Regions from separate parts of the Lysinibacillus sp. NPDC048646 genome, predicted to be linked through region 1. Evidence: predicted binding sites of a transcription regulator. Region 1 holds the regulator's gene; the other holds the start of a gene.

Region 1 (16,805 bases):
GGTATTGCACATGATAGCCATCTAATTTTTCTTTTATATCTTCTGGGGTGCCGTATAAAATATCTGCATCATACTGCTGTACGGTGAAAGACTCCCCTGATTCTTGCCCAAATTTTTCTGCCAGCTCGACAGAATTCAATGTTAAGCTTCGACCACTGGCTAAATGCACCTTCGTTATTTTTTGTTCGCCCACTAAGTTTTTTGCTTCCTCTTTTGTTGGTGCAGCAAAAGCCGCAATGGAAATTGCAAAATGACCTTTAGGATTATGCGTGCGGTATGCCTCAACTGCTTCTTTTAACACATCATGATCACTATTGATAAAGCGAGCAAAAACAAAGGCAATGCCTAACTTCCCTGCAAGGGCGGCACTCTGTGAACTCGCACCCAGTAAAAATAGCGATGGCTTCACCTTTGGAATAGGCGTTGCCTGCACACCATGGAGGTGATGTTCTACAGGTACCGCATCCTCAAGTAAGTGCTGTAAAAATGTGAGCCGTTCCTCAAAATCTTCCCCTTTATTAATCGTGCCATATTGCAATGCCTTTGTAGAAAGTGGCAAACCTCCCGGCGCTTTTCCAATGCCTAAGTCTACTCTTCCCGGTTCCAACGATGCGAGCACATGAAAATTTTCTGCAACCTTATATGGGCTATAATGCTGCAACATGACGCCTCCTGAGCCAATGTTGATGGATTTTGTCTTCGCTAGTAGATAAGATACTAAAACCTCCGGTGATGTCCCAGCTAATGTATCTGTATTGTGGTGTTCAGACACCCAAAAGCGTGAATAGCCTAACTGCTCTGCTTTTTGTGCTAATGCCACCGTATTTTGTAAGGTCTGTTCATTTGTTGCGTCCTCAATAATGGGACTTTGATCGAGTATGCCTAATGAGTAACTCATACATTTCCTCCTTAAACTCTTTTATTCAAATAAATTTACTAGGTTTTTAGACAGACTGTTTGACAAATCGACTTTCTTTAAAAGGTAAACCTAAATTGCCACGTAATGTATCTGCCTCGTATTCCTCTCTATATAGCCCACGTTTTTGTAAAATCGGTACAACTTTGTCAACAAAATCGTCAAGCGCTCCAGGTACTGTAACACCTATAATAAAGCCATCCGCTGCTTCTTTTTCAAACCATTCTTGCACTAAATCTGCAATGTGCTCTGCTGTACCAAAGAAGGCAGTTTTTGGCGTTGCTTCCCGTAAAGCCACTTGGCGAAGTGTTAGCCCCTCTTCTCTTGCATACTTTTTAATATAGTCTGTCGTACTTCGGAAGCTATTTGCGCCAATATCGCCAAGCTCTGGGAACGGCGCATCCACATCATACTGTGTAAAATCATGATGGTCGAAGTAACGACCTAGATAAGCGAGTGCACGTTCAATGGACACAAGCTCTACGATTTCCTGATACTTTCCTTCTGCTTCTTCAACTGTGTCGCCAATGATTGGTGATATTCCTGGAAAAATTTTAACCTCATCAGGATTACGACCAAATGCTTTAACCTCTGCCTTCACCCTTTTATAAAAGTTCTGTGACGCTTCTATCGATGCACCATGTGTGAATATTGCATCTGCATCCTTTGCAGCTAGACGAATGCCTGCATCGGATGATCCAGCTTGAAAAATTACCGGCTGACCTTGTCGCGAGCGAGCAATATTTAACGGTCCCTGTACAGAGAAATACTTACCTTTATGGTTCAAGGTGTGAAGTTTTTCTTGGTCAAAAAATACATCGTGTTCATCATCTGCAACAAAGGCATCATCGTCCCATGAATCCCAAAGCCCTTTTGCTACCTCTAAATATTCCTCTGCAATTTGGTAGCGTTCCGCGTGGCTTGGGTGTTGTTCGATTGTTTTATTGTAGTTCAATGCTGTGCTTTCTAATGGTGTCGTCACTACATTCCAGCCTGCTCGACCACCACTAATAAGATCGAGTGATGCAAACTGGCGCGCCACTGTAAATGGCTCACTATAAGACGTTGAAACAGTCCCGACTAACCCAATTTTTTTGGTCGCTACGGCCAATGCCGATAAAATAGTCAGTGGCTCAAAGCGATTTAAAAAATGTGGAATCGATTTTTCATTGATAAATACGCCATCTGCAATAAAAACAACATCAAATTTCCCTTGTTCTGCCTTTTGTGCCTGTTGCGTATAAAAGGGCAAGCTTACACTTTGATTGCTTGCTACCTTTGGGTGACGCCAACCTGAAATATTACCACCAACCCCATGAATAATTGCTCCAAATCGAATTTTATCCTGTCTCACCATCATTTTTTCCTCCTAAATTTTTATATTTACTAAACATAGCGGTAAAGTATGTTTTTATTTAAAAAATAATATTTCACTTATGCTGCTCCACGAACATGCATAAATAAAATAGGATTGAGGAAGATATTACAGTTCATTTGAACATTATGCAATAGGTCACATAATAGAAAAAATTTTACTTTTCCATAAAATATTTTATCAATCGAGTTTTTCTTGTACGCCTTCAAATTGCACAGCCGTTTCCAGAATAGTTTCCCAGAATGCTGGTGCGAGCGTATCCTTATTCATATATGTCAAAAATACATGCTGGTTCATATCGAGCAAATGTTTCACGTCCATTTCTAAAAACTCCCCACTTTCAAGCTCTTTTTTCACACATAAATGTGGTAAAAAGCTCATGTATTCTTTCGTGCGAATGAGTGCCTTGGCTACTTCTAAATGGTCTGTACGTACTTCAATATTTGCCGTCACACCTTCTACCTCAAACATCTTATGCACATAATTCCAATCAAACGCCCCACACTCAAAAAACACCATTTTCTGTTTTGCAAGTTCCTTAGCTTTAATAAATGTATTTCGGATAAAAGGATGTTCATGATGCATAACCAGTTTGACAGCATTACTTAGCAATAACTCATTATTAATTCCTTCTTTATGCACATATTGAATAAACCCTATATCGATCTGGTGACTTTGCAGTTTTTCTAACATAACACTTGTTGAACCAGTAATAATTTGAAAGCGCATATGTGGAAAAATTTCTTTCCATTTGGGTAGCGCATAAGCTAAAAAATATTGAGCTGTCACTAGGTTTGTGCCGATACAAATTTCATTTGATTGCTGTGTTTCCTGTAATTGCCTCTTTCCTTGCTGAAACGTTTGCACAATCTGTGTCGCAAATGGCAAGAAACCCTTCCCCTTATCCGATAATATGACGCTTCGCCCATCCCGGTGAAATAATTCAACATTTAATTCTCGCTCCAATGATTTTATACGAGCCGTCACTGTTGGTTGCGACAAAAACAATACATTGGCAGCTTTATGAATACTCTTGTAATGCACAACATATAAAAACGCCTCGATATGATCAATATTCAACCGTAGTCCCCCCATAATTACTTATTTACCCTATTATATAGACTCTCCCCTTAATTCTCTATAAAATATTGGAAAACTAGGTATTTAACTTATCAAATAGTGATTGAATCCTTCTGTAAAAAGATAAAAAAAGCAACCCAGCGTCTCCCAGGTTACTTTCACTATGTAGCGATGAGGCCATCCATCTTGACAACTGTCATCGCGTGCGGTACACATCCCTCTGTCTGCTTGCCGCTGTTATGTTATTCAAAATTGCCACCCTCTGTTGCCAACTTGAACGCTAAAAATATAACACTTCTCAACACGAGAAGTATATGTCAATCAATAAACGATAATTGAAGCAAAGACTGTCTTCCTTAGCTAGTCGCACAGTAAGAAAAGTTTCGTATCGCATTATCCTAAAATGGATGCAAGTACCGCTTTCTGTGCATGTAGTCTATTTTCTGCTTGCTCAAAGATGTAAGAATTAGGGCCATCAATAACAGATGTTGCCACCTCTTCTTCACGATGCGCCGGTAAGCAATGTAAGAACATATAATCAGGTTTTGCATGGCCAACAAGCTCGTCATTGATTTGATAAGCAGCAAAGTCTTGTAGACGTTTTGCAGCTTCCTCTTCTTGCCCCATCGATGTCCAAACATCTGCGTAAACAGCATCTGCATCTTTTACCGCTTCTACTGGATCATTCGTAATTGTAATCGTACTGCCATTTGCCGCTGCGATAGCTTGTGCTTTTGCGATAACCTCTGTATCACATTCATAGCCAACTGGCGTTGCAACTGCTACGTGCATTCCTACGTGTGCAGAAGCGACTACTAATGAGTGCGCCACGTTGTTACCATCTCCAACATAGGCAATTTTAAGTCCCTGTAGTTCACCCTTATTTTCAGCAATTGTTTCTAAATCCGCTAATGCTTGGCATGGGTGATAAATATCTGTTAAGCCATTTATAACTGGAATGGAAGCATGCTCTGCAAGTTCTTTTACCATGGCATGTGAGTTTGCACGAATCATAATACCATCTAAGTAACCTGATAGCACATGTGCTGTATCATAAATTGACTCACCGCGTCCAATCTGTAAATCACGTGCATGCATAAACATACCTTTACCACCTAATTGATTCATGCCTACTTCAAAGGAAATACGTGTACGTGTTGAATGTTTTTCAAATATCATGCCGAGTGTTTTGCCTTCAAGTAACTTTGGACATGTGCCTTCTTTTGTAATAATTTTAAGTTGCGTTGACAGAGCAACTAATCCCTGTACTTCTTCACTTGTATAGTCTAGCAAAGTCAGTAGGTCTTTTCCTTTTAAGCTGGACACTAACTTCAACTGCACTTCTTCTAGTAATTTCATAGCCTTCGCTCCTTGCTTTTGTTGCTGTTGAGTTTAGTATACACATGCATAAATATAAAATCAACTGAATTTTTATGTTTATTTTCAAAAATTAGAATTCGACTGCTATTTGTGTCAATAATGCATCAAAGTCAATATTTATGCATAATCTAATTTTTCTTAACTGAATTAATTTCTTATGTATTTCAAAAATAGTCCCAATTAAAAAGAGCCTGCCCGAAGGCAAGCTCATCATATTTATTAGTCAAATGTAATTTTGTTCACTGCATCGCGGTCTAATTTTTTGATGACTTCTACCATTAGTTTCACAGCATTATCATAGTCGTCACGGTGTAAAATACCTGCATGTGAGTGAATATAGCGTGTGGCAATACCAATTGATAAGGCAGGTACACCATTTGCAGTTACGTGGATAGAGCCAGCGTCTGTACCGCCGCCTGCCATCGCCTCAAATTGATATGGAATATTGTTTTCATCTGCCACATCTAAAACGAACTCACGTAGGCCACGATGTGATACCATCGACGCATCGTAAACAACGATTTGTGGACCAGCACCCATTTTACTGTTAGACTCTTTCGGTGTTACTCCTGGTGTATCCCCAGCTACACCAACATCGACAGCGAAGCCGATATCTGGCTGAATTTTATGTGTAGCTGTTTTTGCACCACGAAGACCAACTTCCTCTTGTACGTTTCCTACAGAATAAAGGATATTTGGATGCTTTTCATCTTTTAATGCTTTCATAACATCAATAGCAATTGCACAACCGATACGGTTATCCCATGCTTTAGCTAATAGGTACTTGTCGTTTTTCATCACATTGAATTCGAAATATGGTGTTACCATATCGCCAGGACATACGCCCCATTCCAGTACCTCTTCTTTTGATGCCGCACCAACATCGATAAACATATCTTTAATGTCTACCACTTTGTTACGTACTTCTGCTGGCAAAATATGTGGTGGTTTAGAACCAATCACCCCGATAATTTCTTCACCTTTGCGCGTTGTAATTGTTACACGTTGGGCAAGCATAACTTGGCTCCACCAGCCACCTACAGTTTGGAATTTGATGAACCCTTTGTCGTCAATGTGTGTCACCATGAAACCTACTTCATCTAAATGACCTGCGACTACTATTTTCGGACCATTTTCATCGCCCACTTTTTTAGCAATCACGCTACCTAAATTATCTGTTTCTACTGAATCTGCGTACGGTGCGATGTATTTTTTCATGACCTCGCGAGGTGCGCGTTCATTACCTGCGATACCATTCGCATCCGTTAAATCCTTAAACATTTGCAAAGTTGAATCTAGTTGTGTCATCCCTATGCCTCCTACTTCTTATATATCTCCTCTATTATACTTCGTTTACCGAAATATTCCTAGCGAATCGTCTGAATATTGATGTATTTTTACAACTTCATATTCAAAACGCATACAGCATCAAGTTAATAGCCACTGCGTTGACGATTATAATTTTCTTCATTTTTCTCAATGTAGGCTGACACGACATCCTCAAAAGTGAAGCCCAGATTATACGCAAGTAAACCATAGCATTGCCAAATGGCTAAATATTTATCCTCAGTTGGCTGATCAATAAACGCTAAAATATAATTCTGTGTCATTAAAAATATTTCCGTTAAATCACGTTTTTCCTCTATAACTGGCCATTTTTCAATTGTTGTATAACCTTTTAGTAATCCAAGCGATAATATAAAGTGAATCGAATCCACATATTCCTCTAAAATTACGTCACGTGCTGACGGCCCTTTTGTGCTCCAAAACTTAAAGCAACGAGTTTCATTAGCAAGTTCTGCTAGTTCAACCATTAATGCTAAACCTTTTTCCTTAAAAACATCGTGTTCAATTTTTTGTGTTGTCTCAATAAATTCATCAAGCTCTTTTTGCATTTTAAACAATTGTTGTAAATTCATTTTTTTCTCCTAAATTTCTAAAAATATTTATAAATAATGAAACTAATTGCCCTCTCTAATCGTATAGGAAGGAATAACCTTTCTTCAAGGGGGAATTTAAAAAATGTTACCGTTACTTATTCGACTTGCTGTCATTGCGCTTATTATTTATGTATTTTATAAAGCGATTCGTTATATAACTGATCCTAAGCGAAAACTTGATGAAGCCTATGAAAAAGGCCAGTACTACTTTTATGATGACGTTAAAAATGTAAGGAAAAATTTCTTTATTTCTTTTAAGGGTGCGCTTTTTGAAGGCGAAAAATACTTAGGCACAACCGAAGATGCATTTGAGGTTGTCACAATTTTCGTTGGTGCTCGAGACGCTGCGACCCTACAAGGATTTACGAAAAGTGACTTCACGTACCTGCAACAGGAAATCCTAATGAATTATCCAAACGCAAAAATCAACTGGAAGCAACCCATTGAACAGCTTATGCGCGACACATCCTCGGAATGAGGGTGTGTTTTATGTTTATGGAATTATTTTTTATGATTTATCGAGAACTTTTCGTCGTTTATCACCCAACTTTTAAAATTTACCGATGCCATCATTACTATAAAAAAGGATGCTCCCTACAGAGAGCTACCCCATAATTGTACGATGATAAAAATTTGAATAGCTGCAAGAAGCGGGAAGCCGAAAGCAAAACTATTATGGCGTGTTTTGTGTCGGAATAAATACATACCTAGTACGCCTCCAACTGCACCACCAGCAATTGCTAACGTAAACAATGTACGCTCAGCAATGCGCCATTCATGTTTTTTCGCTCTTGATTTATCCATGCCCATCATAATAAGCAGGACAACTGATACAATCGCCATATAGGCAAGTAATGCTTGAGCCATTAAAATCTCCTTTTGGTGACTTACCTAATATACCTTTGCAATATATCGGCAATTTGTAGAATCACCTGTTTTTCTATTTTATCTATTTGTTGAAACTTAAAGGCAATGGAGTCTGCTGTTTGATCGCTAGCAGGACCACTATTTTTGTCTTTGCGAAAAGCTGTAATTCCTTAAGGGCTTGTTCAAAATTTTGAGGAATATTACTACGCTTAAAACGCCAACACACAGTATTTGGCTCACGTATTTCATAATTGTTGCTGCCTTCGTACTGCATAGCCCCCAAGTATTTTTCCCCTTGCCCTAACGATGCTTGATTACGGAAAAACTGTGTTGTTTCCTTTGCTCCGTCATGGATTTTAGTTGAGGCATAAAACGCCTTTTTATCTTTCTATTTTTTTACTAGTGTAACATAAAAAAAGACTGATGGAAAAATCCATCAGCCTTTACTATACACTGTTTAGCGATTGCTTGTTCCACATCCGTGGCTTACGCTGTCGGTGTGAGAACACATTTTGCGACTGTCGCTTCGCTTTCGTCGCAGAAATAATTTTGACTATGTCAAAATTATTTAGCAACTGCTTGTTTAGCAGCGTCTGCTAATTGTGTGAATGCTGCTGCATCAGTTACAGCTAGATCAGCTAACATTTTACGGTTAACTTCGATACCAGCAACTTTTAATCCGTGCATTAAACGGCTGTATGAAAGACCGTTCATGCGAGCAGCTGCGTTGATACGAGTGATCCATAATTTACGGAAATCACGTTTTTTCTGACGACGGTCACGGTATGCATATTGACCTGATTTCATTACTGCTTGGTTAGCAACTTTATATAATGTATGTTTAGAACCATAGTAACCTTTAGCTAATTTCAATACTTTTTTACGACGTTTGCGCGTCACTGTTCCGCCTTTTACGCGTGGCATATGAATTACCTCCTGCTTTTCATTTAAATAATGAATGTTAGTTTATTTTGTGTAGTTAATCATTTCATGTAAACAAGTAATGATTTAATGCGTTTGAAGTCACCAGATGAAACTACGTTTGCTTTACGTAAGTGACGTTTTTGTTTCGTAGATTTGTTTGCAAATAAGTGGCTACCGTAAGCACGGTCATATTTTAATTTACCTGAACCCGTTCTTTTGAAACGTTTCGCAGCTCCACGGTGTGTTTTCATTTTTGGCATATCGAATTCCTCCTAAACTGTTCGTCTAATATTATTTCTCGTTCTTTGGTTGAAGAACTAAGAACATGCTTCGGCCTTCCATCTTCGGTTTTTGTTCAACCGTCGATACTTCAGCACAAGCTTCAGCAAAACGATCTAACACACGTTGACCAATCTCTTTGTGTGTAATCGCACGACCTTTGAAACGTAGACTACATTTTACTTTATCGCCTTTTTCAAGGAATTTAATAGCATTACGTAGCTTCGTTTGGAAATCATGTTCATCGATAGATGGGCTCAAACGAACCTCTTTTAACACGATGACTTTTTGATTTTTACGAATTTCACGGTCTTTCTTTTGCTGTTCAAACTTAAATTTACCATAGTCCATGATACGAGCGACTGGCGGCTTGGCTTGAGGGGCCACAAGGACAAGATCCAAGTTTACACGAGCGGCGATTTCTAGCGCTTCATTACGTGTCTTTACACCAAGCTGGTCACCATTGTGATCGATTAATCGAAGTTCACGTGCGCGAATGCCTTCGTTTACATACATGTCTTTGCTAATAGTAATCCACCTCCAAGTAGTTGTCGCGAATACATGGTTTGGGCAAAGCCTTGCCCGGTTGAACGGTACATCCTCTCGTCATGTCCATAAAAAAAGGACGGACATTTTTGAAGATGTCCGCCCGCTATATGTGCATGCGTAAGTTTACGCAAAACAATTCAACGTGTCATACCTGTTCACAGCCTAAGCGTTGTATCAGGTGAGAAGCGGGCAGCCTCTACTTCAACCACAAACTTTGTATTCATTAACCTTCATTATATTAGCATGTACTGAACAAGCTGTCAAATAAATTTTGCTCATTTACGATTAGCATGGCCTAATAATTTATAATGTATACCTAAAAAATATTATTATATCTACAAAAACCTCACTCACCGTCTAACGGGAGCAAGGTTTTCTCTTACTATTATTAGAAGCGTGCGACTTCCGCTTTAATATTTGCTAGGAAATCCTCAAAACTAATTGTTTCGGAATCTTTTGAGCCGTAGCGACGAACGTTTACGCCATTTGCCTCTACTTCTTTATCGCCAATCACAAGCATGTATGGGATTTTTTTCATTTGTGCTTCACGGATTTTATAGCCAAGTTTTTCTTCTCGATCATCCATTTCTACACGTAAGCCTGCAGCAGTTAATTGCTCTTCAATTTGTTTTGCATAATCAAAGTGTGCTTCATTTGATACAGGAATTACTTCTACTTGCACTGGTGCTAACCAAGTTGGGAATGCCCCTTTGTATTCTTCGATTAAGAAGGCAACAAAACGTTCCATAGTTGATACAACACCACGGTGAATAACAACTGGACGATGTGGTTTACCATCTTCTCCAACGTAAGTTAAGTCAAAACGTTCAGGTAAAAGGAAGTCCAACTGAACTGTCGATAAAGTTTCTTCTTTACCAATAGCTGTTTTTACTTGTACATCAAGTTTTGGACCGTAGAATGCTGCTTCACCCTCAGCCTCGAAATAATCTAAGCCAAGCTCATCCATTGCTTCTTTTAACATGCTTTGTGCTTTTTCCCACATTGCATCGTCATCGAAGTATTTCTCCGTATCCGCTGGGTCACGGTAAGACAGACGGAATGAGTAATCTTTTAAATCGAAGTCTTTGTAAACTTCCAGGATTAACTGGACTACTTTTTGGAACTCTACTTTAATTTGGTCTGGACGAACAAAGATATGCGCATCATTTAGCGTCATTCCGCGTACACGTTGTAGCCCTGATACAGCGCCTGACATTTCATAACGGTGCATTGTACCAAGCTCAGCAATACGTAATGGTAAATTACGATAAGAATGCATGCTGTTTTTGTACACCATCATATGGTGTGGGCAGTTCATTGGACGCATGATTAATGTTTCATTGTCCATTTCCATTGGTGGGAAAATTGAATCTTGATAATGATCCCAGTGGCCAGAAGTTTGATAAAGCTCTTTTGAACCAAGAACTGGTGTATATACATGTTTATAACCAAGAGATAATTCTTTATCCACGATGTAACGTTCGATAACACGACGAATTGTTGCACCATTTGGTAACCAAAGTGGTAAACCTTGACCTACTTTTTGAGAAGTTGTAAATAACTCTAACTCTTTACCGATTTTACGATGGTCACGTTCTTTTGCTTCTTCAAGCATTTGTAAGTGATGTTTTAGCTCTTCCTTTTTGAAGAATGCCGTACCGTAAATACGTTGAAGCATTTTGTTATCAGAGTTTCCTCTCCAGTAAGCACCGGCTAACGAAAGGAGTTTGAATTCACGTAGCTTACCAGTTGATGGTACGTGAATACCACGGCAAAGGTCGAAAAACTCACCTTGGTAGTAAATAGATACTTGCTCGTCAGCTGGAATCGCCTCAAGCAATTCTAATTTGTATTCATCGTCAATTTCCGTAAAGATTGCTTGCGCTTCATCACGAGAAACATTTTTGCGCTCTACTTCGATGTTTTCAGCAATGATCTTTTTCATTTCTTTTTCGATTGCCAGTAAATCTTCAGCAGTAATTGGTGTTGGTGCATCGATGTCGTAGTAGAAACCACCTTCGATGACTGGACCAATACCTAGTTTTACTTCTGGGAATAGACGTTTAACAGCTTGTGCAGTTAGATGGGCTGTTGAGTGACGTAGAATTCCAAGTGCTTCTACATCATCTTGCGTAATAATCGCAATTGTCGCGTCCTCTTCGATTGGTGTTTTTAAGTCCACTAACTCACCGTTGACTTTACCTGCGTAAGCTTTTTTGCGAAGTCCCGGGCTAATTGATAATGCGACGTCATCTGTTGATGTACCTTTGGCAAATTCCTTTACAGCGCCATCTGGGAACGTTAATTTAATCATATCTGACATGTTATTTGCACTCCTTATTGGTTTTTATTTTGATGCATAATGATGTGAGATTTGAGCGAACAAAAAACCGCAAAAAACAAAAAAGCCCCGTCCCTAATAAAAGGGACGAAGCGTATGCTCGTGGTTCCACCCTTCTTCCTTCCGACCATAAAGTCAGACGAAGCTCAAGGCTAGCTAACGGGCTAGGGACCGGCGAAAGATATGCCCTCTCGCTGCTCAGTAGGTAGTAAATAATGTGTTCACACTAGGAAGCTTACAGCCGATGACTTCCCTCTCTTCAAACTGATACACAATATTCATGTCCTCATCAATGCATTTTGTTATTTAGTATATGTGACAGTATACGCTCGATTGTCGTAAATTGCAACCATCAATATTACTCGCGTCGATTTTTGCCACCCATTTGCACAGGCTCTGTAATGGCTTTAATACGTTCCATTATTCGGGCAGCCTTGACTACTTCCAAGTCACCTTTTTGCGACTGTGCTAAATGGTGCTCTAATTCATCATAGTTAAAATTAGACGTAATGAAAGTCGGTAATTGTTCTGCCATTCGATAATGGAAAATCGTTCCTAAAATTTCATCTCGTGTCCAAGCCGACATCGTTTCTGCCCCTAAATCATCCAACATCAATACAGGTGCCTTTTTGACATAGTCAATTTTCTCTTGCAATGTATTGTCCCCGATTGCATTTTTCATCTCACGTAAAAATTCAGGGACAAAAACGACAACGGATCTTACTTTAATCGTTGCAAGCTCATTGGCTAATGCACCTAACACAAACGATTTTCCGACACCGAATTGCCCATATAAATAAAAGCCCTTTGTTGGCAATATCCCGGTTTCACGTGCACGTTGCACAAAGTCTGCTGCACGGTTGGCAATATCCACACGCGAATAATCATCAATAAATAAATCAGTAATCGTCGCCTGTAAAACATCTTTTGGCATATGCATGCTTGCAATCAAATTAGTGATATCACGGCGATCATCCTCACGAACCTTTTGCTCACAGCGTACATAATCAATTTCTACTGTGTTCCGCACTACTCGCAGCTTTGGAACAAAACCTTTTAAATAGTTTGTACAATGAGCAGTATGGTCGCACCCGCAGCATTCCGTCGATTGATTTATAAATTCCTGGAGCTTCGGCAAATTACGTTCGATTGCCTCATAGCTTAATTCCTCCGCATGCTCCGCTAAAAATTTTTGGACACGAGGGTGTTCTAAAATTTCTTTACGCATCGCTTCGTAACGCTCTTGAAAGGATGGCATTTTAATCGCTCGTTGTAATGGTCCATTAATTGGTTCGATTGTTATTCACCTACCTTATTCCTGCTGGTTGCTTAACTTTTCTAATATTTTTTGACGTTCCTTTTCAAAATCTGTTGCTTCTACCACTGCTTCTGACGTACCCTCTACTTGCTTGTCATTTCTCTTATAAAACCAATCCGGAACTTTCTCCTCACGGCGATTCTTTGAATAGGTGTTCTTTTTCGCCGATGTCTGAGGCTTATTCTTCCACGTTGTATATTTATCATGCTCCTGACGTGCAAGCTCCATTGCTTGCTTTGCATTTTGAATATTTTTACGTACCCAATGGTCGGCAATCGTTTCTACATATTTTTTAGGTAGTTTCATGTCAGTCGTTAACATGACATATTCCAATAGCGCATTGACCACCCCTACTGGCATACCATGTTGAACGATTAAGCTTTCAGCAAGTTGGACAGATGTTTGCAATGGCTCTTTCCCATTATTAATATCGCGTAACACTTGAACAGGTGCAGTCGTTTCTAAATAATGCTGTAACTCTTGATCTTTCGTTTTTTGTATGGAATCCTCTACAGAAGCTGGCGCCTCATAAACTCTAGCAAGTTTCGGTGGCTCTTTAGACACAGTCAGTTTATAAAAATCAGCTGCCGCTTTGCGCAGTCGCTCTTGCGAGATGCCTAAATCATCATCGAGTGCTAAAATGACAACTTTTTGCATATCCAATGCAGTTAAGCGATATAAGAAAGCTAATTTTGCAATGGCTTCACGTACATCAAGCGTTAATAGACTCGATGGCACTAGTTGCTCCGATAATCCGGCCTGTAGTAACTCAAAGTCAAATTGTTCAAAATAGAACGGATATACTTTTTGTGGCTTATTATTTTCTGTACCGACCTGAAGCTCAGAAGGAATATTTGAACTGACTGGCTTAAATACATCAATAAAGGCACGTGATACATCCTTAAATTCAGTGTCTCTTACAGGTCGAATAAATCGTTGACGCAGTTTTCGATACGCTTGTTCTCCAATTTTACTGAACAAGAACATCGACAAAAGCGGATCCTTCATGAAGCTATCTGCATCAAGTGGACGCATAAGTTCATATAGAAAGCTACGTTGCTCAGTGTCTTCTTTTTTCCACGTGCGCAATAAGCCAATTGCTTCTAGCGCAATACGTGCCTCAAAAACTTTGCCAATAGGTATTCCCAGTACATTCATCAAATAATAATGCGTCATTTGCTGCCCGGGCATTTGCTCTGCTTCAGCCCATAACGTTAAATACAGACTGATTGGCTCTGCTCCAGTTAAAGGCTGATAAAACAATGTTACTAACTGACGTTCCTGTGTAGAAAGCGCATGAGGTAGACGAATGTCAAAAGTATCAGCTGGCTGTAACTCCTTATACAGATGAATCAACGTCATTCACCCTCTCTGTTTGCTTTATGATTTTTTTTCAGTTTGACGTTGAATAATTTCTTTAATTTCTTCAATAAAGACATTGATGTCCTTAAACTGACGGTAAACCGATGCAAAGCGCACATAGGCGACCTCATCAATTTTCGCTAAGCGGTCCATCACCATTTCTCCGACATCCTCCGATCGTACTTCAGCATTGCCTATACGACGCAAATCTTTTTCAATAGATAATACAAGCCCTTCAAGTATATCAAGAGCGACAGGACGTTTTTCACAAGCACGAATAAGACCACGTAATACCTTCTCGCGGCTAAACTCTTCCCGTGAACCTTCTTTCTTCACAACGACTAATGGTGTCTCTTCAATTTTTTCAAACGTTGTGAAGCGGAAGCCACATGACTCACATTCACGACGTCTACGAATTTCTTTATTATCATCTACAGGCCTCGAATCCACTACACGTGTTCCGTTAAATTGGCAAGATGGACATCTCATATATTTACTCTCCTGATTCCACAACAATTTAATATATCTATTATAACAAATTTCCCGCTTGTAAAAAATCACTTTCGTTTTTTCTGGCAAGATGTAGTATTTTTGTCCAACAAAAGAGCACATCGAAACCACGAGGATTTCGATGTGCTCTTTAAAAAGTAAATTTGAAAGGTTGGTATTTGCCCTGTTTATAGCTCATATTGAAGAGCCATTTTAATGGAATAAAAACTATGCGTTAACTGTTTCTAACGCTCTTGCAACTTTTTTCATAAGATCTACAACACGTGCAGAGTAGCCCCACTCGTTGTCATACCAAGCAAGTACTTTCACTTTACGGTTGCCCATTACCATTGTAGAAAGACCATCTACCGTTGAAGAATAAGTTGTTGTATTGTAATCGATCGATACAAGTGGCTCAATCGAGAAGTTTAAAATGCCTTTCATTGGACCCTCAGTAGCTGCTTTCACAAATGCAGCATTCACAGATTCTACTGTTACGTCGGTGTTTAAATCTACAACAAGGTCAACTAAAGATACGTTTGGTGTTGGAACACGAAGTGACATACCGTGAATTTTACCATCCAACTCTGGTAACACTAATCTCAATGCTTTTGCAGCACCTGTTGATGTTGGAATGATTGATTGTGCACAACCACGTGCACGACGTAAGTCTTTATGTGGATTATCTAGGTTCTTTTGGTCATTTGTATAAGCGTGAACTGTTGTCATTAAACCGCTTTCGATACCAAATGTGTCATTCAATACTTTTGCAACTGGTGCTAAGCAGTTTGTTGTACAAGAAGCGTTGGAAATAACGTCATGTTTTTCAACATCAAGTTTTTCATCGTTTACACCTAAAACAATTGTAATATCTTCATTTTTACCTGGTGCTGTTAAGATTACTTTTTTCGCGCCCGCTTCTAAGTGCAGTGCTGCTTTCTCACGTTCATTGAATTTACCAGTCGCTTCAATTACGATATCCACACCCATTTTCGCCCATGGTAATTGTAATGGATCACGTTCGCTAATAATTTGCACGCGTTTACCATTTACAAGTAGAGCATCGCCTGCAGGTTCAATCGTACCTTGGAATGTGCCGTGATTTGTGTCATACTTAATCAAATGTGCTAGCGTTTCAGCTGGGTAGCTCGCATTGATTGCAACGATATTTAAATCATCTTGTACGATCGCTTGGCGAAAAACCATACGTCCGATACGTCCGAAACCATTAATAGCTATTGAAACTGTCATTTATAAAATCCTCCTGTGAGTACGTACTCATATTAATTATACTTTATGCTGATTAGTATAACACAATTTTAAAAAAGATGAACATTATAAACTTATAATAAAAAAGTTCTTATTTTCTGAAAAATAAATGGACCATAAGTTGTTTTACTTTATCTTTATTATGGCGCATGCACACAAAAAAATGCGTAGCGATATGTTCTCGCTACGCACTCATTTTAAAGAACACCCCAATGATGAAGGATTTTCTTTAGTTGCACTTCAGTTTGATCTATATTTTCATTATTGTAAATCACCGCGTGAGCACCCTTTTCCTTAACGGACAATGGCAATTGGGAATGAATGCGGGCTAGCGCGTCCTCCTTCGATAAATGATTACGCTCCATTAAGCGACGGAGTTGTACATCTTCTCTGACTGATACCACGATAATACGCTCTACGAAATGCTGTAATTTACTTTCAAATAACAGTGGAATATCCATAATAATATGTTTTTGACCCGCTTCTACAAAAGCATCGCGTTGACGAAGCATTTCCTCTCGAATAGCAGGATGCATAATATCATTTAATATCTTGCGCTTCGCAGGCTCATGGAATATGATATCGCCAAGTTTTGTGCGGTCTAGGTTTCCATCTTCAAGTAATATTTCTTCACCAAAGTTTTCAGCAATTAATGTTAACGTCTTGGAACCTGGTTCTACGACATCACGTGCCACAATATCTGCATCGACAATTGG
Region 2 (16,805 bases), on a different contig from region 1:
ACAACAGTATGCAGAGGTGACATACTTAGTGAGAGCACCAAAAAAACAGCAAGTACAAGAGATTTATAAGCGTGTTGAAAACATAGCAAAAGGTGCAACGCTAATGACTGAAACATCTGTAGAGGTTCAATTTGAAGGCGCAGCATCAAATCTTATTTCAAATAAAACACTTTATGATATTATGTATAAGCAGATGCTTGAAATTGGGATGCCTACGTACACAATCGAAGATGAAAAGCATGCTACAGCTATTTTTAAGACGTTCTCCCCAGAGGTTCAGGCAACCGCGTTATTAGGACTAAGTAAAGAGGATGTTACACAGCTAAAAGATAAAGTGATTGCAGATAGCATGCCAAAAATATTACCAGAATTTATCATGGGAGGCTCTACTGATGTAGGCGATGTAAGTTGGAAAGTTCCAACCGTGCAATGTACAACAACATGTATGGCATTAGGTACACCGCTTCATACATGGCAGGTTGTGTCTCAAGGCGTTATGCCAATTGCCCATAAAGGCATGTTGCAGGCGGCAAAAGCGATGGCTTGTACAGTAATAACATTGATTGACAATCCGGTACTTATTGAAGAGGCGAGGAAAGAATGGCAAGAGCGTCTTGATGGTGAGACTTATGTTTTGTTAATTCCACAGGGCGCCACTCCTCCTAAGCATTAATAAGTTATGGCTAATTTTTGCATAGAGTCTTCGTAGGGTTATGCTATGAAGGCTCTGTTTTTCTTGAAAGGAGAACTTAAATATGGTAGAAGATCATACAAAAATTGCACAATGGGTGGAACAGTTTCGTCCGTTTGCAAAAGAAGGCAACTGCGCTAGCTACATACCAGCACTTGCCCAAAAAAATCCGCATCAACTGGCCATTGCTATCATCGGACCAGATGGTAGTAAAATGAAGGCTGGAGATACAACGGAAAGCTTTACACTCCAAAGTGTATCTAAAATTGTCACGTTTATTCTAGCTTGTATGGATAAGGGATTATCTTATGTATTAGAGCGTGTTGATGTAGAACCCACTGGTGATACGTTTAATTCGATCGTACGGTTAGAAAGTCATCAGCCCGGCAAGCCTTTTAACCCGATGATTAATGCAGGGGCTATTACAGTTTCTTCGATGCTCTCAGGAGATTCACCGCAGGAAAAAATAGATAATTTACTACATTTTTTAGAAAAAATACTTGGAAAAAAAGTAAGTGTCAATGAAGAAGTTTTTCAATCGGAATGGCAAACGGCTAATAGAAATCGAGCGCTAGCGTACTATTTGATGGCATCGGGTTATTTAGATTGTCCAGTAGAGGAAGCGCTGGAGGTTTATTTAAAGCAATGTGCCATTGAAATAGATGTTTCAGATATGGCCATGATCGGATTAGTAATCGCCAACGATGGTTATCATCCTATTTTAAAAACACAGCTATTCCCTAAGCAAGTAGCTAAATTAACGAAAGCGTTAATGGTGACGTGTGGTATGTATAATGCGTCTGGTAAATTCGCGGCGTTTATCGGATTACCTGCCAAGAGTGGCGTCTCTGGAGCAATTCTAGCGGCTGTGCCAAGCCATGCAAGCTTAGAATCCCCATTCCCGACTGGCTGTGGAATCGGCATTTATGGGCCAGCGATAGATACAATAGGAAACAGTGTTGCAGGTGTTCATTTACTGAAGCATATTGCCACAGAGTGGAATATGAATATTTTTTAAGTGACTCAAATCGCTCATGTAAATAATAAAGCAATCTTAAGTGTGCGAATGCGCGAATGCCAATGTCCTTGAAGTTGAAGTGACCCCAAAAAGTTAGAAACTTTATTGTTAAGCAGCTTGTAAGGATTGAGCTCGGTATTGTGGATTTATTTGTAGAGATAAAAATCCTTTAGATAAGCGTGAAATATTACTTTCACCAACTGAAGAAGGTTCTAATAAAATTAAAATAGCGTTACCGATTGTTGAAAATACTGATGTCCAGTTTTTCACTGCGATTAAAGATTGACAAAATAGTTTTAACGAGGCCCTACTTTTACTTTTACCATTAAACTCACAAATTGATGAATGAAAGTAATTAATGTGTAGTTACAAGATAAACAGAATTGAATAAACCTTTACAAAAAAAAGAGGCACTAACAGACAGGTAAATTACCTGTTGAGTTGGTACCTCTTTTATGCCCCTCTGATTGAAGTTTCACTTTATTTTCTTTTCATTTTATAGAGTATGAATAACACGATAAACCATATTGGTGTTAACAGTAACGCTGTACGTGTTGCCTCAGAGATGAACATCACAACTAGTAAGAAAGCAAAGAAGATAAGCACCAAATAGTTCACAAATGGGGTAAATGGCGCTTTGAAAATCGATGCTTCATGAAGTGCTCGATTTTTACGTTTATAGATGATATGAGAGATCAAAATGATACTCCATACCCAAATAAAACAGATAGCACTAATCGTCGTCACGACGCTAAAGGCATTCTCGGGCATTAGCTTACTTAATAGCGCACCTATCGATACGACAATTGCAGAGACAATCAGTGCATTACTTGGTACACTGTTTTTATTTAATTTTGCAAATGAAGAGGATGCTTGCTTATTGCTTCCAAGATTAAAGAGCATGCGACTTGTAGAGAATAAGCCACTATTGCCAGCAGAAGCAGCTGATGTTAGCACGACAAAATTAATAATACCTGCTGCAATCGGAATTCCAGCTAACGTAAATACTTGCACGAATGGACTGCTTGCGGCAGACATTTCATTCCAAGGGTTGATGCATAAAAGAACAAATAAAGCACCCACATAAAAAAGTAAGATTCGTAATGGGATTTTGTTGATGGCAGATGGAATGTTTTTTTGTGGATTTGCTGTTTCAGCAGCAGAAACACCCACTAATTCAACCCCTACAAAAGCAAAGACCACCAGTTGGAAGGCCATTAGGAAGCCGTACATTCCATTAGGGAAAAGACCACCATGTGCCCAAAGATTTTCCATAGAAACGGTACCCGCATTTGTTTGGAAACCAGTGAATAGCATGAATAATCCAATAATAATAAGTGCAACAATTGTCACCACTTTAATAAGCGCAAACCAGAATTCTAGCTCGCCAAATAGTTTTACTGTCAATAAATTTAAAATTAATAATAGTACTAAACAGCCAACTGCTGGTACCCACTGTGGAATATCAAACCAATATTGTGTATAGACACCAACGGCTATAATATCCGCCATAGCTGTCATAATCCAGCAGAACCAATATGTCCAACCAGTGACATAGCCTGCCCATGGGCCGATATATTCTGTGGCGAAATCAGTGAATGATGTATAACCCGTATTTGATAATAATAGTTCACCTAGGGCGCGCATCACAAAAAATAAGGCAATTCCGACAATTAGATAGGCGAAAATAATTGAAGGTCCTGCTAAGGCGATGGCTTTTCCTGATCCCAAAAATAAGCCGGTGCCTATTGTACCGCCAATAGCAATTAATTGCACATGACGATTTTTTAATTCACGTTTTAACTGTTGTTGTTCCACGTTAACCCCTCCAAAGATGCGTAAAGCTATGACTGGAAAATAAAAAAGAGACTAGTGGCGACACTAGTCTCGTAAACGTCAGAATAACAAATACCATTTGAGGATGTTAAAAAATAAATTGAACATTCGTGTGGTATAGCTTTCGTGGTGAAAGTTTGTATTACTCCTCTGTCCTTTTGCCTGAGATAGTGAACCCTTCGGCGACGCATATTGCGCTCTCTCCAGAAATGCTCCTGCTATAGTTTTATCCATAGCATTCATTGCACGTATCGTCGTAATGACAATACATTATTTTAAGATATTATACATCCTATCAGTGCTAACGCTATTATTCAAGTATAAAAAATTGTCTGTTTTCAGAAAAAAGAAAAATAGGGTGCTGGTTGATGAATTATTTACACAATGTAGTATTTTTAGACATACTAAAAAAGCTGTAATTTGCTGCTTGGCTTGCCTGGTAGTATGCTTTATATATAATAATTTTCCATAGGAGGTGATTGGATGAAACGAGTGAAGGAAGCTGCGAGGTTATTGGCAAAAGAAGGGGAAAGCGAGCAAGTGAAACGATTATTACTGCAAACACTTTCTGAAGAGAGTAGTCTTGTAGCTATTCATAATTTAGCTGAACTTTATAAAGAATATGACGAGTATGACAAGGCATTTATCTATGCAAAGCAGGCTGTAGCCATGGAACCTAAATCATATTATCCATATGCACTACTCGGGGAGTTATATTTGCGAAAGGCAGACGATTATTCAGCACAACAATTGCTGGAAAAAGCCTATGCCCTGTATGAGTCGCCTGTTGTAGCACATAATTTAGCATGTATCTATAAAAAACAACAAGAATTTTCGAAAGCTGCTACATATTTCATTAAATCCTATGAAACGGAGAATTATGGACTTATGAATGCTGTGGAATGTTTTGTTTTAGCTGAAGATTTACACAACGCAAAAAAATGGCTTACAGTTCTTGAAAGTGAGCAGGAACGTTTTATTGGGGAAGTTGAGATGGGCGAGTTATACGCACGGATTGGCCATTTTAAAGAAGCGGCGGAGTGGTATGCAAAAGGTTACATGCAGTATTCACATACAGGGGAATGGGTAGTTGATTATTTATGGGTCCTTCATCAATTAGGTAATGAATCTCAATTGAATACTGTTTTGAATGCCTTTATAGTTGAAATAAATAGGGAATTAAAAGAATTGCCGGTAGATGCGGTAGAGTTTGAGTGGAATGCCGGAGAGATTGAAGAAAAAGAATTAAGACTAAGAGCAAATATGGAACGTGCTAGAAGAGCGCATAGGCAGCTAGAAATTGTTTCAAATAATGGAATATATATGGCTTCACGCTGTTTTACTTTTTTCTGCCCAATGCATGATCAAGGACTTGGTGAAAGAGAACTAGATGGTTAGTCGTTAGACAACTACTATTATATAGTAGAAACTCAGAATATTAGAAAAAAGCTAGCCAATAAAGAAGTTGCTAGCTTTTTATAAAAAATATAAGAAAGTATAGGCATTCGCGCCGTACACACGATTGTCGCTTCGATTTGTCAGGCCAGAGTATGACACGTTATCGTATACTCCATGGCATGCCAAGTGTACAGCTATTTTGCGCTAAAGGTGATAGCCGTCAGCGCAAAGCGTACGAATGCGCAATTCTTATTGTTTTTTTGTTTTTATTTTACCAGTCCAATTACGGAAGCCGCCTTCAAGCTGGTAAATTTGGTTGAAGCCACGTTTTTTTAGGAATAGTGCAGCACGTGCACTACGACCTGTATTTTGACAGTATAGATATACTGGTAAATCTGGTCGGATTTCTTTAAAACGTTGACGTAGTGCTGTAGAAGGAACGTTTCGTGCGCCAAGAATATGACCTGCCTCGAATTCTTTTTGCTCACGCACATCAATTAGCTGTGCTTTACGGTAGCCTTCAATAAATTGTTCTTGTGTTAAGTTGGTTACGGCTTTTTTTAGACGCATTGCATTGATACCTATATATGCAATTAGAACTACTAAAATTACACCAATCGTGATAAGTATGTTCAAGATTTTCTTACCCCTTTCTATCTTCTTTATTATTATAAAAGATGCGGTGGCGATAGTCCAATGAGTTTGATAAAATTAACTAGATTGTGCTAAAAATGATATTACTGAATTCAGCAGAAGTTAAACGTAGTGTCAATCAAGAAATTTTCTTACCGTTTTAGGTAATGTGATTGGTGATGAATGCTGAATAAAGATAAAGCCCGGCGGATGTCACAAATTTTGAAGGGATTCGTCGCGTTCATGCGACAATTTATCTGCCCGAAAGCGAAGCGGCAGAAGCAACTGCTAACTGACCTGCATTAGTAAAAACGCCATGTCTTGTGGCTTTACTAAAATGACCGACATCTTCAGCATTCGTGCAGGACTAAACATAATTCAAAATTTGGACTCAATTACGCCGAGGCGTAGTTGATATTTGTAGGAGATGATTGTATGACAACTTGGTATTTTTTAAATTCAGGGAAATGTAGTCCTTCGTTTAATATGGCACTAGATGAGGCATTGCTGGATTGGCATAGTGAGGGGTTAATTCCTCCTGTGATTCGTTTTTATGAGTGGGAGCCCGCGACACTATCGATAGGTTATTTTCAGCAGGCAAAAAGAGATATTAATTTTGAAGCGGTTCGTGAACAAGGGCTAGGTTTTGTGCGACGTCCAACAGGAGGAAGAGCAGTTTTACACGAACATGAGTTGACATATAGCGTCATTGTCACAGAAAGCTATCCAAATATGCCTGAATCGGTAACAGAGGCGTATCGGGTACTGAGCGAGGGGATTTTACAGGGCTTTCATAATTTAGGGATGGATGCATATTTTAGTGTGCCGGATACGGAAGAAAAAAAGGCCGACTTGAAGCAGCCAAAGAGTGCTGTTTGTTTTGATGCACCAAGTTGGTATGAACTTGTCGTAGAAGGAAAAAAAATAGCGGGTAGTGCGCAAACGCGTCAAAAAGGTGTCATTTTACAGCATGGTGCGATTTTACTTGATCTCGATGAAGAAAAACTATTATCAGTATTTAATTTTTCAAGTGAAGAGGCAAAAGAACGCATGCGTAAAAAGCTGCCTGACAAGGCTGTTGCCATTAATAGCCTTGTGAAAGAACCTGTTTCCATTGACCAATGTGTGACGGCTTTCCGAGAAGGTTTTGCAAAATCATTGCAAATTGATTTAAAACCATTTACACTTTCTGAGGAGCAATTAGAATATGTACGTGCATTGGAAGAAAAAAAATATGCACATGATGATTGGAACTTCAAAAAGTAAATAATGGTATAAGAAAAATATTTTTTTATCGTTTAAACCTTGTGATGACAAGCAGTCCTGATTCTATTCGAAATTGCAAGAGTTGAATTAAAAAACTATATATAGTATCTTTTGTTAAGAAACATACACAATATGTAGTGTTTAACAACACATGATATTGTGTATTTATTATTGTAAGCAGAGAATAAGGGAGGCAAAACGATGGTACTAACAAATCATCAACCCGAAGTAAACAAACAACTTGAACAGTTAAACAAAGATATTGAACAATTTCCACAGGTTCACCCCGTAACCCCTGATATGCATATTAAGCATAAAGGTGTTTCTAGACTTGTGATGATCGATCGCTATTCGTTTAAGGATACGGAGAAGAAAACACTAAAAGCTGGTGATTTCGTAGTCTTAACAGTAAAGGCAGATCCAAAATTCCCTGCACGTGGTTTAGGGACAATTCAAAAGATTGATATGTCTACAAAAACTGCAGATATTTTGATTGAGGAAGACTACCGTAGCGCGTTAGATGATTCAAAAGAGCAAGAAACGGGTGTGATTACGCGTTCAATTGACGTGTTAGAAAAGCCTCTTGAAATTTTTTATGAGCAAATTGCAAAACGTAATGCATCAGGGCTTGCCTCTGTTGAAAAAACAGCAGAGAAACGCCAAGAATGGTTTGAGCGATTTTATGAGCAGCTCGTATCATTGAAATTTATCCCAGCTGGACGAGTTATCTATGGAGCGGGTTCTGAAACAGATGTAACGTTCTTCAATTGCTACGTAATGCCATTTGTAGCGGATTCACGTGAAGGTATTAGTGATCACCGTAAGCAAGTAATGGAAATTATGAGCCGTGGTGGTGGTGTAGGAACAAATGGTTCAACACTTCGCCCTCGCAATACGTTAGCACGTGGCGTGAATGGAAAATCGTCTGGTTCGGTTTCGTGGCTAGATGATATTGCCAAACTGACACACCTTGTGGAACAAGGTGGATCGCGTCGTGGCGCACAAATGATAATGTTGGCCGATTGGCACCCTGATATCGTGGAGTTTATTATTTCAAAAATGCAAAACCCACGTATTCTACGATACTTAATCGAAAACACGATGGACGAGTCTATTATCCGTCTAGCTAAAGAAAAATTAAACTTTAAGCCTTTATCACCACAAGATGAAGCCATGTATCAAGGCATCGTAAATTATAAAAATATCGAAGGTTTAGGCGGATTTGATGCTGCGATTATTCGTGATGCAGAAAATAAATTACGCGACGGTGGAACGTATACAGTCCATAACTCAGAATTTTTAACAGGCGCCAATATTTCCGTAACATTGACAAAAGAATTTATGGAAGCTGTTGAAAATGACGCTGAGTTTGAGCTTCGTTTCCCAGCGGTTGAAGAATATTCAAAAGAAGAAATGGCTGTCTACAATACTGAATGGCATAAGGTTGGCGATGTGCGTGAATGGGAGAAGTTGGGCTACAAAGTGCGTACATACCGTACGATTAAAGCGAAAGAGCTTTGGAATCTTATCAATGTATGTGCAACATACTCTGCAGAGCCAGGTATCTTCTTCATCGATAATGCAAATGACATGACAAACGCTAAGGCGTATGGTCAAAGTGTTGTTGCAACAAACCCATGTGGGGAACAACCACTTGCACCTTATTCGGTATGCAATTTAGCAGCTGTGAATTTAGCACAGTTTGCTAATAAAGAAAACCAAACAGTTGATTATGAAGCATTACGTGAAACGGTACGCGTAGGTGTACGTATGCAGGATAATGTCATTGATGCAACACCTTATTTCCTAGAAGAAAACCGTGTACAAGCTCTAGGTGAGCGACGTGTTGGTTTAGGGGTAATGGGCTTAGCGGATTTACTCATCTATTGTGAAAAAGAATATGGCTCAGAGGGAGGAAATGCACTTGTTGATGAAATCTTTAAAACAATTGCAGAAACTGCTTATGAGGCATCAACTGAATTAGCAAAAGAACGTGGAAGCTTCCCATTCTTAGTAGGTGCGACAGAGGAAGAAACGGCACGTTTACGTAAAGCCTTCACAGAAACAGGCTTCATGCAAAAAATGCCAACGCATATCAAAGAGCAAATTTTAGCAACAGGTATTCGTAATTCGCATTTACTTACAGTAGCACCTACAGGTTCAACTGGAACGATGGTTGGTGTAGCAACAGGTCTTGAGCCTTACTTCTCGTTCACATATTACCGTTCAGGACGCTTAGGTAAATTCATCGAGGTCAAAGCAGAAATCGTACAAGAATACTTAGATAGCCATCCAGAAGTAAGTGCGAATGACTTACCTTCATGGTTCGTATCATCGATGGAATTAAAACCAGAAGCGCATGCGGATGTACAATGTATCATTCAAAAATGGATCGATTCATCGATTTCAAAAACGGTGAACGCGCCAAGAGGCTACACAGTACTGCAGGTAGAAAAAGTATATGAGCGCCTATATAAAGGTGGTGCTAAGGGTGGTACGGTTTATGTAGATGGTAGCCGTGACTCACAAGTACTTACACTGAAAGCAGAAGAAAATGATATGGATCAGTTATCATTTGAAGAAGAACTAGTAGAGGAACACACAAAGCGTCCAGTCGTATTAATCGATACGATTCAAGCGCTAGCGTCAACGACAGTTGTTGGCTCTGACGTTGGGAATACATGCCCAGTATGTCGTAAAGGAACAGTCGAAGAAATGGGCGGCTGTAACACATGTACAAACTGCGGTGCACAGCTTAAATGTGGTTTATAAAATAATGAAAAAGTGTCTATCTCGCCTCTCAAGGCGGATAGGCACTTTTTTTTGTATACACCACTTATCCTGTAAAAACGACCAGTCATCGAAAATCCATTTACATCGAAGTTTGAAAACTTTATAGTGAAGGCGAATGAAAGGACTGTGATGATATGAAAGTAGAAGTGTCGATAGATCCGACATGCAAAGAACCAAAAGTTATTATTTTCACAGATAAAATGACCGAGGAAATAGAACAAATTATGCAACAAGTCTCATCTAAAGCAGCTGATTCATTGGCGGTATTTTCTAATAGAGGGGTGGAGATGATTGCCTGTAATGATATTTTGCGTATTTATACGGAAGCCAAAAAAGTGTTCATCCAGACGACAGAAGGCATTTACACGGTACGATTTCGCTTATATGAACTAGAGAAGAAACTAAATGCACAAAAATTTTTACGTATTTCAAATGTCGAAATCGTCAATCGAAACATGATTAAACAAATGGATATTAGTAAGACAGGAACGATAGGAGTTGTCCTAAAAGGTGAAATTAAAACGTATGCCTCAAGGCGATATGTATCGAAGATAAAGAAGCAATTAGGAATATGAGGTGAAAGAGATGCGAAAAGATTTACTGATACGTATAGTAGGTGGGTTTGTTAGTGGTGTCGCGATTGGGCAAATTGTGCAAATATGTATATCGATTGGCTTGGGAAAAGGGCGTTATATCGCGATTGTTCCAGATTTTAGTGCTTTATTTACAAGTGACACAGTAGCTATTTGTATGCAAATTTTTTTGACCGGGATCATAGGTGTTACATTTGCCCTAGCGGCTTTAGTCTTTGAAATCGCTAGATGGAGCATGTTGAAGCAATTTATCGTGCATTTTTGTATGACGGCAATTGTCTGGATACCAATTGTCATGATTTTATGGATGCCTAAAACAATGGCTAATCTATTTTCCTTACTGGCGAGTTTCATCGGCACATATATCGTGACATGGTTGTTGCAATATAAACTATCCAAGCGTGATATTGAAAAAATAAATGCAATCATAGAAAGAGGTGAGTTTCATGACCATTGAAATAAAAGAATTAACGAAACATTATAAGGATCATGTAGTAGTGGATCACTTATCATTAAACATTGAAAAAGGTGAATTTTTTGCATTACTTGGTCAAAATGCTGCGGGCAAGACGACAACCATAAAAATGCTATGCGGACTTGTTACACCTACAAGTGGTGATGCTTTTTTGGAAGGAGCAAGCGTCGTTCACAATCAGATTGCCGTCAAGAACAATATTAATATTTCACCACAAGAAACAGCAGTTGCACCAAATTTAACTGTTGTGGAAAATTTACAATTAATGGCTCGACTTTATGGCTATTCAAAAATACAAGCGGAACAACGTGCGATTGCACAGATGAATATATTTGGCTTGCTGACGCGCCAGCATGAAAAGGCTAAGACTTTATCGGGTGGTTATAAGCGACGATTAAGTGTGGCAATGGCTATGATGTCTACTCCGAAAATTTTGTTTTTAGATGAGCCCACGCTAGGTATGGATGTGCGTGCGCGCCGTGATTTATGGGCAATTTTACGTCAATTGAAAGGGCATGTAACGATTGTTTTAACGACTCATTATTTAGAAGAAGTAGAGGTGTTAGCGGACCGTGTTGGTATTATGCATAATGGAAAATTACGAGCACTTGGTACGATTCAACAATTGATGAGCCAAACAGGAAAACCAACGTTTGAAGATGTCTTTTTAGAGCTGACAGAGGGGGAATCACGTTGAAGGCTGCTGTATTTGCGACAAGAAACCATAAAGAAATCGTACGTGACCCATTAACACTACTTTTCGGTATAGCCTTACCTGTTTTATTGATGGTTTTATTTTCAGCCATGCAAAAAAATATGCCATTTGCATTATATGAAATTGATACGCTAACACCAGGCGTCATTGTCTTTAGTTTTTCGTTTCTGACACTTTTTTCAGGCATGTTGCTTGGCAAGGATAAAAGTACCTCCTTTTTAATGCGTATTTTCGCTTCGCCTATGACAGCAGCTGATTACGTAATAGGCTATGTACTGCCGTTATTACCAATTGCGGTATTGCAGATCAGTGTATGTATACTTGCTGCTCTATTTTTAGGGTTGTCACTGGATCTATCTGTACTGTTCATGGGTATTGTACTCATCGTTATTTCCTTATTGTATATTGGTTTTGGCTTATTACTAGGTACGATATTTACAGATAAACAGGTAGGTGGAATTTTTGCAATATTTGTCACTGTGACAACTTGGTTAAGTGGTACATGGTTTCAGCTTGATATGATAGGGGGAGCATTTCAATCGATCGCTCAATTACTGCCATTTGTCCATGCTGTTGATGCCGCGCGTGCCGTGTTAAGTGGACATTACGAAGATGTTCTGTTATCTCTCGCTATCGTCGTCGGCTATACAGCCCTTACTTTCATTATAGCTATTTTAGTATTTAAAGGGAAAATGCAAGAGTAAACTAGAAAATTCAACTTTGAAGTAGGATTTATGTGATTTTTATAGAATAAACAATGAAAGGGGGAAGGTTTATGTCGAGTTTACCAATTATAGTTGCACCGATGTTTTTAGTATCGAACCCAGCGATGGTGATTGAAGCGAGTAAGGCAGGGGCAATTGGTTCGTTTCCTTTATTGAATGCAAGACCAGCAGCGGTTTGTGATGAGTGGTTACAGAACATTAAAGAGGCGTTACCAACAGAGCCTTGGGCTGTTAATTTTATTTGTCATCCTGTAGCGAATGCACGCTTTGAAGAGGATTTACAGTTAATTGAAAGGCATGAACCACCGATTGTTATTACATCACTTGGTAATCCGAAGCGGGTCATTGAAATTGTGCATGGCTATGGTGGAAAAGTCTATGCTGATGTAGCGAATGTCAAGCATGCAGAGAAATCAGCGGCAACTGGGGTGGATGGTCTTATTCTTGTATGTGCAGGAGCGGGAGGACATGGAGGTCAGCTTCATCCATTTGGTTTTGTCTCTGCGGTGAAAAAGTTCTTTAATGGTACGATTATTTTATCAGGTTCTATTTCTAGCGGTGCAGACGTGTTAGCTGCACAAATTATTGGCGCCGATTACGCTTATATGGGGACGCGTTTTTTAGCTTGTGATGATGGCAATGCACCTGAAGACTATAAAAAGATGGTTATTGACAGTAAGACCGATGACATTTTATATACGGATGCTTTTAGTGGCGTGCATGTGAATGTCTTAATTCCCTCGTTATTAAAGGAAGGAATTGATCCATCGACGTTAAAGCCAAGAAAGGACATTGATTTAACCCATCTTGTAAATGCCAAGGCTTGGCGAGATATCTGGTCCGCGGGTCATGGCGTTACAAATATCGAAAAGCGAGAGTCAGTTCGTGAAATTATCAGAACATTGCAAGAGGAGTATGAGACGGCGAAGCAACAAATCATCGCTATACAGCCTCAATAATCAATAAAGAGAAAAGCAAGAGAAATCATTTGGTGATGATTTCTCTTGCTTTTTAGTCATGATTTAAAGTTGCAGCGATTTCTGGCTGTTGTTCGACCTGACGAAGCATATTGAATGAAGCAATTGCTACTTCTACTTGGTCGTCTTTTGGCTCTCTTGTTGTCAGTAATTGCAGCCACAACCCTGGATAACCGAGGAAGCGTAACACAGGTATATTACGGCAGGCATTTGTTGCTTGAAGTACTTCAAATGATACGCCAAGTACAACGGGAATTAATAAAATGCGATCTACTAGACGTAACCAAAGTGGATCAGTAGGTACAAAGAAATATAAAAACATGCCTACGAACACAGTAAATAACATGAAACTACTACCACAACGATAATGTAAACGAGATTGTGCTTGTACATTTGCTACAGTTACTTCCATACCAGCTTCATAGCAATTGATAACTTTATGTTCCGCACCGTGATATTGAAAGACTCGTTTTATGATCGGGGTTAATGAGATAAAGTACAAATAGGTAAGTAGTAGAATAAGCTTAATACCACTTTCCAATAGGATTTGGCCTGTTTTACCTTCTATCCATTTAGAGAAAAAGTCTGCAATAAATACAGGGATTAATGTAAATGCAAATTTGCCAAATAAAAAGGACAGTATCCCAACTACGGCAACCCCTAAAATCATTTGCAGTTTAGAGCCTTCCTCTACATTTTCCTCTTCTTCGCCAGGTGTAACATCGTAGCGATCCCCAGAAAATTGCATATGGCGTGAACCTAAACCAGCAGATTCAATAAGTGCCACAACACCACGTACAAAAGGAATTTTTTTTAGTTTTTGTAGAATTGGTTTTTGAACTTTTTTGTAATGATAATAATCAATGGAAGCATCGTTACGGCGAATGGCTGTAATCGTATGTTCCTTTCCTCCGAACATCACACCTTCTAATTGTGCTTGTCCCCCGTATACAGGTGAATTGCTCAAGGCTAACACCACTCTCTTTATATATTTCAACTGTACCATTGTACTAAATTTAGTGAAAAACCTCTAGAGGTACGCATAGTAAATTTTCTATATGGCTACACTAAACGTATAATTTTGTTTTATTAGCTTGTACTGTTCACATAGTAGCTTAGGTAACGCTCAGGAGCAACAGTTGAACGCTCGGGTCCACGGGTTTATCGCTCGGGTCAAGGCGAGAAACGCTCGGGTCCACGGGTTTATCGCTCGGGTCAAGGCGAGAAACGCTCGGGTCCACGGGTTTATCGCTCGGGTCAAGGCCAGAAACGCTCGGGTCCACGGGTTTATCGCTCGGGTCAAGGCCAGAAACGCTCGGGTCCACGGGTTTATCGCTCGGGTTAATGGCAGAAAATACTCAGGAGCAAAGGTTTAACGCTCAGGTCCAACCGTTCAGCGCCCAGGTCTATAGCCCATATCGCCTCGGTAATAACTCAAAACGCTCAAATTTAGGAGGGATACGCTTGAAAGTAGCCATTATAACATCAATTGTAAGTGCACTTGTCCTAGCATTGTGCTTGAGGGGACTTCAGTTTTTTCATTTAATTGACTGGAATCCAATCGGTTTTTATAAGAAGTGGGAATTATTTGAAGATAGTTCAAAATTGTTTCAGTGGAGTTTTCTAACACTCATCCTATTTTTATTTGGACTCTTTTTGTATATTACTTTGCGCTATGTCCATATTATACCAGCTGTTCTGTCATCTTTTTTACTTGGTCTTATTTTTACGGTCACATTAGAATGGATTGTCCTTGATTTGCCGTTACAGTCTGCTTCTTTTAAAAAATTATCCATTCCCTTTATGGTAGTAGTTATTTGCTTATTACGGTTCTTACTTGAAACAGCAAATTTTCATCAGAAAGAGCATACTGCACAAAAAGGTAATTAGTTGCCGTATGCAACGGGTATGATAAAATAAAGTGCAAGTACATAGAAAGAGGCGAATATAGCGTGAAGTTATTATGTTTAAATGGACCTAATTTAAATCGGCTTGGTAAACGAGAGCCGCATATTTACGGACATGAAACGTTAGATGCTGTGAAAAATAATGTCCAACATCTTGCGGCAACACTCGGTGCAACAGTTGAGTTTCGTCAATCCAATCATGAGGGCGTGCTAGTGGATTGGGTGCATGAAGCAGAAGACGAACAATATGATGGTATTATCTTTAATCCCGGTGCTTATACACATACGAGCATTGCGTTACATGATGCAATTGCGGGAATTTCAGTGCCAGTTATAGAGGTACATATTTCAAATATCCATAAACGTGAGGCTTTCCGCCATCATTCTTTTCTTGCACCTGCTTGCATCGGCCAGATTTGTGGCCTAGGTACAAAAGGCTATGAGCTGGCATTACGCACATTCATCGAAGGGGAGAACTAAAATGTTAAAATTACAAAAGCTTCGTAAGGCTCTACAAGAACAAAACATCGAGGGTATTTTAATTACGAACGAGTACAACCGTCGTTATATGACTGGTTTCACAGGGACAGCGGGAGTAGCGATTGTGTCACAAAATGATGCTGTGTTTATCACAGATTTTCGTTACACAGAACAAGCAACTGCACAAATCAAGGACTACCGTATCGTCAAGCATGAAGCGACAATCCTCGAGGAAATTGCGACACAAGTAAAAGCAATGGGCATCAAATTATTGGGCTTTGAGAAAGATGCTGTCAGCTATGGCACATATGAGCTATACAAAAATGTGATTCAAGCTGATTTAGTACCGGTTTCTGGACTAATTGAAAAAATTCGCTTGATTAAGACGGAACAAGAGATTAATATTATTAAGGTTGCGTGTGAAATTGCTGATCACGCATTTACACATATTATAGACTTCATCAAGCCAGGTAAAACAGAGCTTGAGGTTTCGAATGAATTAGAATTTTTCATGCGAAAACAAGGGGCAACACAGTCCTCATTCGATACGATTGTCGCGTCTGGTCTTCGCTCAGCATTGCCTCACGGTGTTGCCACAGATAAAGTGATTGAAAAAGGTGACTTTGTTACACTAGATTATGGTGCACTTTACAATGGCTATATCTCTGATATTACACGTACAGTAGCTGTTGGCGAACCATCTGCAAAATTAGTAGACATGTACAATGCAGTCCTTGCATCACAACTTTTAGCACTTGAAAAAGTGGGTCCTGGTTTAACAGGAATTCAAGCAGATGCGATTGCACGTGACTACTTAACAGAAAAAGGCTATGGCGAGGCTTTTGGTCATTCATTAGGACATGGTATTGGCCTTGAAGTACATGAAGGCCCTGGCTTATCGATGCGTTCAGATACGGTACTAGAGCCAGGCATGGCCGTAACGATTGAACCAGGTGTGTATTTACCAGGAATCGGTGGTCTACGTATCGAGGACGATATTTTAATCACTGAGACAGGTAATGAACTCCTAACGCATTCGTCAAAAGAACTCATCATTTTATAAACAATGGAGGAAAATAAATGATTTCAGTAAACGATTTCCGAACAGGTCTAACAATTATTGTGGATGGCCAACTATACCGTGTTATGGATTTCCAACACGTAAAACCAGGTAAAGGTGCTGCATTTGTACGTTCAAAATTACGTAACTTACGTAATGGTAACGTACAAGAAAAAACTTTCCGTGCTGGTGAGAAAGTTGAAAAAGCACAAATTGATAATCGTAAGATGCAGTATTT

The links. The regulator NrdR, encoded in region 1, represses ribonucleotide reductase genes. The targets are predictions, from matches to a motif close to AACACNATATATNGTGTT.
Region 2: a site for NrdR is predicted at 6,967-6,984, ahead of ACQKII_RS17090 (vitamin B12-dependent ribonucleotide reductase). Genes of this name have one in related genera too.

The regions. Positions count from the first base shown of each region.
Region 1 is NZ_JBNNLZ010000015.1:5,945-22,749, reverse strand. Features, by position in the region: gene ACQKII_RS15790 (LLM class flavin-dependent oxidoreductase) at 1-898, opposite strand, end outside; gene ACQKII_RS15785 (LLM class flavin-dependent oxidoreductase) at 945-2,273, opposite strand; gene ACQKII_RS15780 (LysR family transcriptional regulator) at 2,472-3,371, opposite strand; gene argF (ornithine carbamoyltransferase) at 3,765-4,730, opposite strand; gene ACQKII_RS15770 (M42 family metallopeptidase) at 4,971-6,059, opposite strand; gene ACQKII_RS15765 (dUTP diphosphatase) at 6,185-6,670, opposite strand; gene ACQKII_RS15760 (sigma-w pathway protein ysdB) at 6,774-7,169, shown strand; gene ACQKII_RS15755 (DUF1294 domain-containing protein) at 7,286-7,558, opposite strand; gene rplT (50S ribosomal protein L20) at 8,123-8,482, opposite strand; gene rpmI (50S ribosomal protein L35) at 8,542-8,742, opposite strand; gene infC (translation initiation factor IF-3) at 8,774-9,277, opposite strand; gene thrS (threonine--tRNA ligase) at 9,699-11,633, opposite strand; gene dnaI (primosomal protein DnaI) at 12,010-12,939, opposite strand; gene ACQKII_RS15725 (replication initiation and membrane attachment family protein) at 12,964-14,331, opposite strand; gene nrdR (transcriptional regulator NrdR) at 14,350-14,820, opposite strand; gene ACQKII_RS15715 (glyceraldehyde-3-phosphate dehydrogenase) at 15,049-16,071, opposite strand; gene coaE (dephospho-CoA kinase) at 16,287-16,805, opposite strand, start outside.
Region 2 is NZ_JBNNLZ010000017.1:69,062-85,866, reverse strand. Features, by position in the region: gene ACQKII_RS17120 (hypothetical protein) at 1-673, shown strand, start outside; gene ACQKII_RS17115 (glutaminase) at 756-1,709, shown strand; gene ACQKII_RS17110 (amino acid permease) at 2,190-3,527, opposite strand; glycine riboswitch at 3,686-3,762, opposite strand; gene ACQKII_RS17105 (tetratricopeptide repeat protein) at 4,029-4,943, shown strand; gene ACQKII_RS17100 (rhodanese-like domain-containing protein) at 5,193-5,579, opposite strand; gene ACQKII_RS17095 (lipoate--protein ligase family protein) at 6,012-6,842, shown strand; gene ACQKII_RS17090 (vitamin B12-dependent ribonucleotide reductase) at 7,044-9,614, shown strand; gene ACQKII_RS17085 (LytTR family DNA-binding domain-containing protein) at 9,770-10,210, shown strand; gene ACQKII_RS17080 (DUF3021 domain-containing protein) at 10,221-10,685, shown strand; gene ACQKII_RS17075 (ABC transporter ATP-binding protein) at 10,675-11,400, shown strand; gene ACQKII_RS17070 (ABC transporter permease) at 11,397-12,122, shown strand; gene ACQKII_RS17065 (NAD(P)H-dependent flavin oxidoreductase) at 12,194-13,102, shown strand; gene ACQKII_RS17060 (DUF1385 domain-containing protein) at 13,155-14,126, opposite strand; gene ACQKII_RS17055 (hypothetical protein) at 14,585-15,010, shown strand; gene aroQ (type II 3-dehydroquinate dehydratase) at 15,073-15,507, shown strand; gene ACQKII_RS17045 (M24 family metallopeptidase) at 15,509-16,570, shown strand; gene efp (elongation factor P) at 16,588-16,805, shown strand, end outside.